3 regions of the Arthrobacter sp. Dra40 genome follow, and region 1 is predicted to be linked to each of the others. Evidence: riboswitches for the same ligand, from Rfam matches in the RefSeq annotation. Region 1 holds a riboswitch; each other region holds the start of a gene.
What was found. A riboswitch is a leader RNA that binds a small molecule or an ion and turns the genes downstream of it on or off. The one in region 1 is predicted to bind S-adenosylmethionine.

Region 1 (2,191 bases):
AAGCAACCTTGACGTCGTCGAGAAGATCATCCACCGGCGTGCCCAGCCAGTCAGCCACGCGTTCCGAGGAACCGGCAATGGTCAGGCCGATCAGCTTGACGGTTGCCGGGCGGGCGTTGGACGGGTGAAGCGCCTCGGTGCCGTCATCCCAGCGCAGCATGTAGGGAACCTGCGGGTCTGCGATCAGGCCCTTGATGCCGATCTGCTGCCAGCTCAATTCCTGCCCATCCGGGAACTTGCGGTTTCCGGGAACCGCATGACGGCCCAGCCGCTCTTCGAACGGGGTCAGATCGTCCACTTCCACGCACCAGCCCATCCAGCCGCCGCCAGCTTCGGACCGGGCACGCACGGCCTGGCCGAAGGGGGCCTTGTCGGACGCGGGGTGGTCCAGGACCTCCACCACTTCCAGGTAGTGGTGGTCGGTCAGGGGGAAGATCATATTGCGGGTGCCGAAGCGGGGGTGCACCCCGCCCTTGACTGCGTCGATGCCCAGAGCTTTGGAAATCCGCTCTGAAGTGGCAGCCAGACCGTCGGGCTCAGCAGCATAAGAAACGTGGTCGAAGCGCATAGGCATATCTTGGCACTTTGTGAAGACTCTCTCGACTTAGGGTGACCTAAGTCACTGTGCTTTCGCCATGGTTTCTCGCAGTAGCCCTTGACAACTTGACGCTGCCCAGGGCGCCGACAAGGAAGGCGGGGGGTGCGGCCCCGGCCGGTCATAAGGTGTCATATTGTTGCGGCCGGGCGGGCTCTCCGCCGAGACTGTACGCAGGTCATGAGTGCCAGCGTGAAACCCCGGTTTGCTGGCCGGCAACCCTCCAACCGCGGTGGGGTGCCCCGGGTGAAGACCAGGCAGCCGCCACCAGGCGGTGCGCAAGCGCGGGTCACACCCGGGATAGACATGCCGGCACGGCCGGATCCCGGATGACCCCTTCCCTTGAAGGAGTTGCACCATGTCCAATGCAGACTGGTCCTTTGAAACCCGTCAGATCCACGTCGGCCAGGAGCCGGATGCCGCCACCGGCGCCCGTGCACTGCCGATCTACCAAACCACCTCGTTCGTGTTCCCCAGCGCGCAGAGCGCCGCGGACCGCTTCGCCCTGTCCGAACTGGCGCCCATTTACACCCGGATCGGCAATCCGACCAGCGAGGCGGTCGAAGCCCGGTTGGCAAGTCTTGAAGGCGGCGTCGGCGCGCTGCTGCTGGCCTCTGGCCAGGCCGCGTCCACGTTCTCCATCCTGAACCTGGCCGAGGCCGGCGACCACATCGTGGCCAGCCCCAGCCTGTACGGCGGCACGTACAACCTGCTGCGCACCACGCTGCCCAAGTTCGGCATCGAAGTGACCTTCGTCGAGGATCCGGACAACCTGCAGCAGTGGCGCGACGCGGTGCAGCCGAACACCAAGGCGTTCTTCGGCGAGGTGGTCTCCAACCCGCGCCAGGACGTCCTGGACCTGGAAGCCGTCAGCAGCATCGCCCATGAGAACGGCGTGCCGCTGATCGTCGACAACACGCTGGCCACCCCGTACTTGATCCGGCCGATCGAGTGGGGCGCAGACATCGTGCTCCATTCGGCCACCAAGTACCTCGGCGGCCACGGAACGGCTATCGGCGGCGTGATCGTGGACGCCGGCACCTTCGACTTCGCTGCCGATCCGGAGAAGTTCCCGGGCTTCAACACCCCGGACGAGACCTACAACGGGCTGGTCTTCGCCCGCGACCTGGGCGTCGGAAGTGCACTCGGCGCCAATCTGGCCTACATCCTCAAGGCCCGCGTGCAGTTGCTGCGCGACCTGGGGTCCGCCATCTCCCCGTTCAACGCCTTCCTGATCGCCCAAGGGCTGGAGACGCTGAGCCTGCGCGTCGAGCGCCACGTGGCCAACGCGCAGAAGGTGGCGGAGTTCCTCGAAGCGCACGACGACGTTGCTTCCGTTGCGTACCTCGGCCTGCCGTCGAGCCCGTGGTACGACCGCGGCCGCAAGTACGGTCCCAAGGGCACCGGCGCCATCGTGTCGTTTGAGATCAAGGGCGGGATCGAAGCCGGCAAGCGTTTTGTGGACGGCCTTGAACTGCATTCCCATGTCGCCAACCTCGGCGACGTACGCTCGCTGGTGATCCACCCGGCGTCGACCACCCACGCCCAGCTTTCGGCCGAGGAGCGGGTGTCCGCCGGCGTGACCGACGGACTGGT
Region 2 (2,191 bases), on a different contig from region 1:
GCGCGCGGCCGGAGTCTCCGCCGCGCTGGAAGCCGATGGCCGCAACACCGCGGCCGAGGAGACGTGGCTTGCCTGCACCGACGCGGACACCTTGGTGCCGGAAGACTGGCTGACGGCCTTTGCACGGCTGGCCAACGCCGGAGCCGATGCGGTGGCGGGGACGGTGGAACCCGAGACCGCCAGCCTGGCACCCGGGCTTTTGCGCGCCTGGCGGGAAAACTACACCGGGCAGGAACCGAGTACCAAGGTGCACGGCGCCAACCTCGGCGTCCGGGCGTCCATGTATCTGGCTGCCGGCGGCTTTCCTGCGCTCGCAGAACATGAGGACGTCCGGCTGGTCGAAGCCATCCGTTCGCTCGGCGGCGTGGTGTTGCCAGCGGCGCACCTGCAGGTCACCACCTCGGGCCGGCTGCGGGGCCGGACTCCTGGCGGGTTCGCCGGCTATCTTGCCAACCTCGAAGCGGCCGGCAGCTGACGCGCTCCCGCGAGAAACAGACGCGGAAGCGTGCCAGGCCACCCCTTAGCGCCGACGTGTCCGGGCTAAGCCCGGCACTCCAATGCCTCGCTGACCGGTCCTAGGTTGAAAAGGCGTCGGTCCACGATCGTCTCGATCGTCAGCACACTAAACCGCGCGTACCAGGTGATGTCGCCGCACGGCAGGGCCAAGGCCTCGGCGACGTCCGGCGTGTCGTGGTGCCAGTAGCGCCGCTCCTGGACTTCGTCGTCCAGACGGACTGTTCCTTCCGCCTCCAGATGAACGGCCACCGGAACTCCAACATCGTCGTGGAGTGCCTTCCGGGCCTGGATCCAATGGACGTTGTGTCCCGGGCCGAACCACGAGCACGGTTCCGTCCTGATCGGGGGCTCATCGTTGGCTCGGTTTGGGTAGTTGGCCATGCCAGTTCCTTTCAACGGTCCGCCACCGCGGACGCTCTTGCCTGTTCCAGTCGGAGACGGGCCGCTTCTTCATCCGAACCACCCGTGAGGTTGGGGTTGGTGTGCGGCCATGTCGGAGCATGTGCCCTCCTTGACGGAGGGCGGGGGCGCATCTCGTGAAGCTGCCTTCAGCCTAGTGGCCGCCTCTGACAAAATGGTGCGGCATGGCCAGCCCGGCCAGCGGCGGCGGCCGGCAGCTGAAGCGGCGCGCTTAGGACCCCCGGCCGGATTGCAGGACCTCCAGGTAGTGCGGGTTCTGCATGATCCCCAGCACGTTGCCGAACGGATCGACCACCGAGGCCGTGATGAAGCCGGGCCCCCGCTCGGTGACCGGCTCCAGTTCCTTGGCGCCCTTCTCCAGCAGCCGACGCCGGACGGCCTCCACGTCGTCCACGTGCCAGTAGAGGATGGCGCCGCCCGGATCTATCCCGTGTCCCCCCGGAGCATGCCTCGTGTCGATCAGGCCGAGCTCATGCTGGTAGTCGCCGATCCGGAACTCGGCATAGCCAGGCTGCTGGAAATACGGCTCTGTGTCCAGCAGGTCCGAGTACCACTCCACGGCGGCCGGCAGATCCGAGGTCCAGTAGCTGACCGTGCTCATTCCCCGCAGCATGGGTTCCCTCCCGGTCGATAGCCAGCGCCGCCCTAGGTCGCGGTTCGCCGTGATGGTGGGACGCTACCGCAGATCGCCCCTGCTGTCTGCCCCTCCCGGTGACGCCACGGACAGTCCTGCCTCTTCTGCGGCGGCGGTCAATTCACGGTCGTAGGCCACGAAGGTGTCGGTGTGGAGACGGAGCGCCGTGGCCAGATGGATCGCGTCCGCGGACCTGAGGCGTCCGGGCAGCGCGGCGGCGAACACCAGATCGTCGCGGGACAGATCAACCAGGTTGATGGCGGCAAGCACGGCATTGATGGTTCGGGCCGGGACGGCGGCGCCGACTCGCCGTCGGGCGGCATGATGCAGTTCGGTATAGAGGAGCATCGACGCCGTCAGTATCTCGCCATCCGCGCTGAAGCGGGTGAGCGTGCGTGCCAGCTTGGCAGATTCGTCCTCATCGATGACCAGCCAGGGGCTCTTCCGAAACGTGCCGGCGGCTTTCCAACCTCAGCTCTAAGTCATTCATGACCACGGCGGCCAGGTCTTCCAGCGTGAGGGTGTCCTCGGCGCTGAAGCCGCGCGGCTCGAAGTCCAGAACGCACAGCGTGCCCAGGTTGTAGCCGTCCCGGGTCTTCAACGGAACGCCCGCGTAGAACT
Region 3 (2,191 bases), on a different contig from region 1:
GATACCGCCGGGGAGGATGGGGCTGCCGGCACCGGTACTACCGCCGCGGCGGACGCTTCAGCCGCAGCCCTGGTCGCCGAACTTGCCAAGGACAAGGGCTGCACTTTGGAAGCCGTGGTGCTGGGCTGGCTGCTGCGCCATCCGGCGGGCATCCGCCCTGTCGTGGGTACCAGCAGCCCTGACCGGATCAGGGCCTGCGCCGAGGCAGAGGCAGTCGGGGAGGCGATGACGCGCCAGGAATGGTACGCCCTGTGGGTGGCGGCACGCGGGCGTCCCCTGCCCTGAGCCTTCCGCTTCTCCCGCGCCCAGACCTGGTCTCTAGACGAGGACGGGCTGCTTCAGCCGCCGGAAGACGGAGTCGTGGAAAACCAGCGGCTCATGAGTACCGTCATGGGTGGACAAGCCGTGCACCTCCAGCAGCACGACGTGGTGATCACCGGCCGGAACTTCTTGGTGCACTGAGCAGTCCAGCCACAGCGCCGCGTCGTTCAGAAAGAGGGCTCCCGGGTCGGTGCTGTGCAGGCTGAGGCCGGCGAAACGGTCGCCGTTCTTCGAGGCGATCTGGCGGCAGACGCCGTCGTGCTCCGTGCCCAGCACCGAGACGCCGATTCGTTCTGCCCCGCGGAGCAAAGGCCAGGTGCGGGACGTATTCTGCACGGCAAACATGACCAGCGGCGGCTCGAGCGAAACCCCGACCGTGAAGGAAGAAGCGACGATGCCTTGGGGCGCGCCGTCGACGATCGCGCACAGTGCGGCGATGCCCGACGGGAAGCGGCCGAAGGCGGAGCGGAGGGTATTGGGTGTCAGGTCATAATGGAGCGACATGGCCGTCCTTGAAGCTAGGGCGCATCCGCTGCTGCGGGGAGTACGCGTACTTGCTCGCCGACAAACCCGGCGGGCCGAATCATCACCTGGAGCACCCCGCTACGGTAGAGGGTTGCCGGCCAACCAGCCAGGGCTGTGCAGTTGGCGCTCTTGATTCGCTTCCACGCTAAGAGCCGGACGGGGGCCGCGTCAAACCCCGGTAACAGTTCGTCAAGATGTCATGATCCGTCGACGCCGGCACGGACCGTACGCCGGCGGAACGGGTGCGCCGGGTAGACGCCCAGCAGTCGGATTTCCGTGGTGAAGAAGTCCAGTTCCTCGAAGGCGTGGACCATTGCCTGATCTTCGGGGTGGCCTTCCACATCCACCATGAACACGGTGGCAGCGAACTCGCCGCCCACCATGTAGCTCTCCAGCCGGGTCATGTTGATCCCGTTGGTGGCGAACCCACCGAGAGCTTTGTACAGGGCCGACGGCACGTTCCGCACCCGGAAAACAAAGCTGGTCACGGCCGGACCGGGCAGCTCCTCCCGGGTCGGTACGGGCCGGCGGTCGGCCAGCACCACAAACCGGGTGGTGTTCGTGGGATCGTCCTCGACTTCTTCCGCGAAGACCTCCAGGCCATAGAGCTCGGCAGCCATCGGCGGCGCCAGGGAGACCTTGGTCGGGTCGTTCCACTCCGCCACCTCGCGCGCCGAACCGGCGGTGTCGCCGGCGATCACCGGCGTCAAGCCAAGCCGACGGATGAGGTTACGGCACTGGCCCAGCGCGTGAATGTGGCTATGCACCTCGCGGGCCTGCTCCACAGTCGCTCCGGGTACGCCCAGGAGGCTGAAGCGGATCGGCAGGAAAAACTCCTCCACGATCTGCAGGGTGGACTTGGGCAACAGCGCGTGGATGTCCGCTACCCGGCCGGCGATTGAATTATCGATGGGAATCATGGCCAGTTCGGCCGTGCCGCTTGTGACGGCGGCGAAGGCGTCCTCAAAGCTGGCGCACGGCACGGCCTCCCAGCCGGGGCGCACCTCAAGGCACGCCATGTGGGAGTTCGAACCGGGTTCACCTTGGTACGCAATAGCTGGAGCCATGGGCGAAATTATCCCACCGGGGCCGCCCGGCGCTTCATTCCGGGGCTTGGCCTGGCGTCACAAAAGCGCGGCAGCCGGTGCAGGGAGCCGGCTGCCGGACTTTTAGGCCAGCTGGGATTCCTGCGTGATGCCGTAGGGCACGTCCTCGCTCAGTTCCACGGTGAACTGCCCGGGGCCGGTGCGGGTAACGAGGATGCCGCACTCGCCGTCGATGGCCGCGATTTTTTGCAGCTCTTCTACCGCGGCATTGAGGAGGTCGTCGGCCTCGGAAGCCGTGT

Region 2: another riboswitch for S-adenosylmethionine. It lies ahead of AC5RWT_RS00675 (hypothetical protein); the one in region 1 lies ahead of AC5RWT_RS02820 (bifunctional o-acetylhomoserine/o-acetylserine sulfhydrylase).
Region 3: another riboswitch for S-adenosylmethionine. It lies ahead of AC5RWT_RS13345 (flavin reductase family protein); the one in region 1 lies ahead of AC5RWT_RS02820 (bifunctional o-acetylhomoserine/o-acetylserine sulfhydrylase).

Annotation. Positions count from the first base shown of each region.
Region 1 is NZ_JBNHHB010000003.1:86,154-88,344, reverse strand. Features, by position in the region: gene AC5RWT_RS02825 (VOC family protein) at 1-568, opposite strand, end outside; SAM riboswitch class IV at 772-886, shown strand; gene AC5RWT_RS02820 (bifunctional o-acetylhomoserine/o-acetylserine sulfhydrylase) at 954-2,191, shown strand, end outside.
Region 2 is NZ_JBNHHB010000001.1:130,232-132,422, forward strand. Features, by position in the region: gene AC5RWT_RS00670 (glycosyltransferase family 2 protein) at 1-475, shown strand, start outside; gene AC5RWT_RS00675 (hypothetical protein) at 541-897, opposite strand; SAM riboswitch class IV at 926-1,058, opposite strand; gene AC5RWT_RS00680 (VOC family protein) at 1,148-1,537, opposite strand; gene AC5RWT_RS00685 (PIN domain-containing protein) at 1,613-2,002, opposite strand; gene AC5RWT_RS00690 (GAF domain-containing serine/threonine-protein kinase) at 1,989-2,191, opposite strand, start outside.
Region 3 is NZ_JBNHHB010000025.1:50,722-52,912, reverse strand. Features, by position in the region: gene AC5RWT_RS13350 (aldo/keto reductase) at 1-285, shown strand, start outside; gene AC5RWT_RS13345 (flavin reductase family protein) at 319-825, opposite strand; SAM riboswitch class IV at 867-981, opposite strand; gene AC5RWT_RS13340 (prephenate dehydratase) at 1,044-1,913, opposite strand; gene AC5RWT_RS13335 (hypothetical protein) at 2,016-2,191, opposite strand, start outside.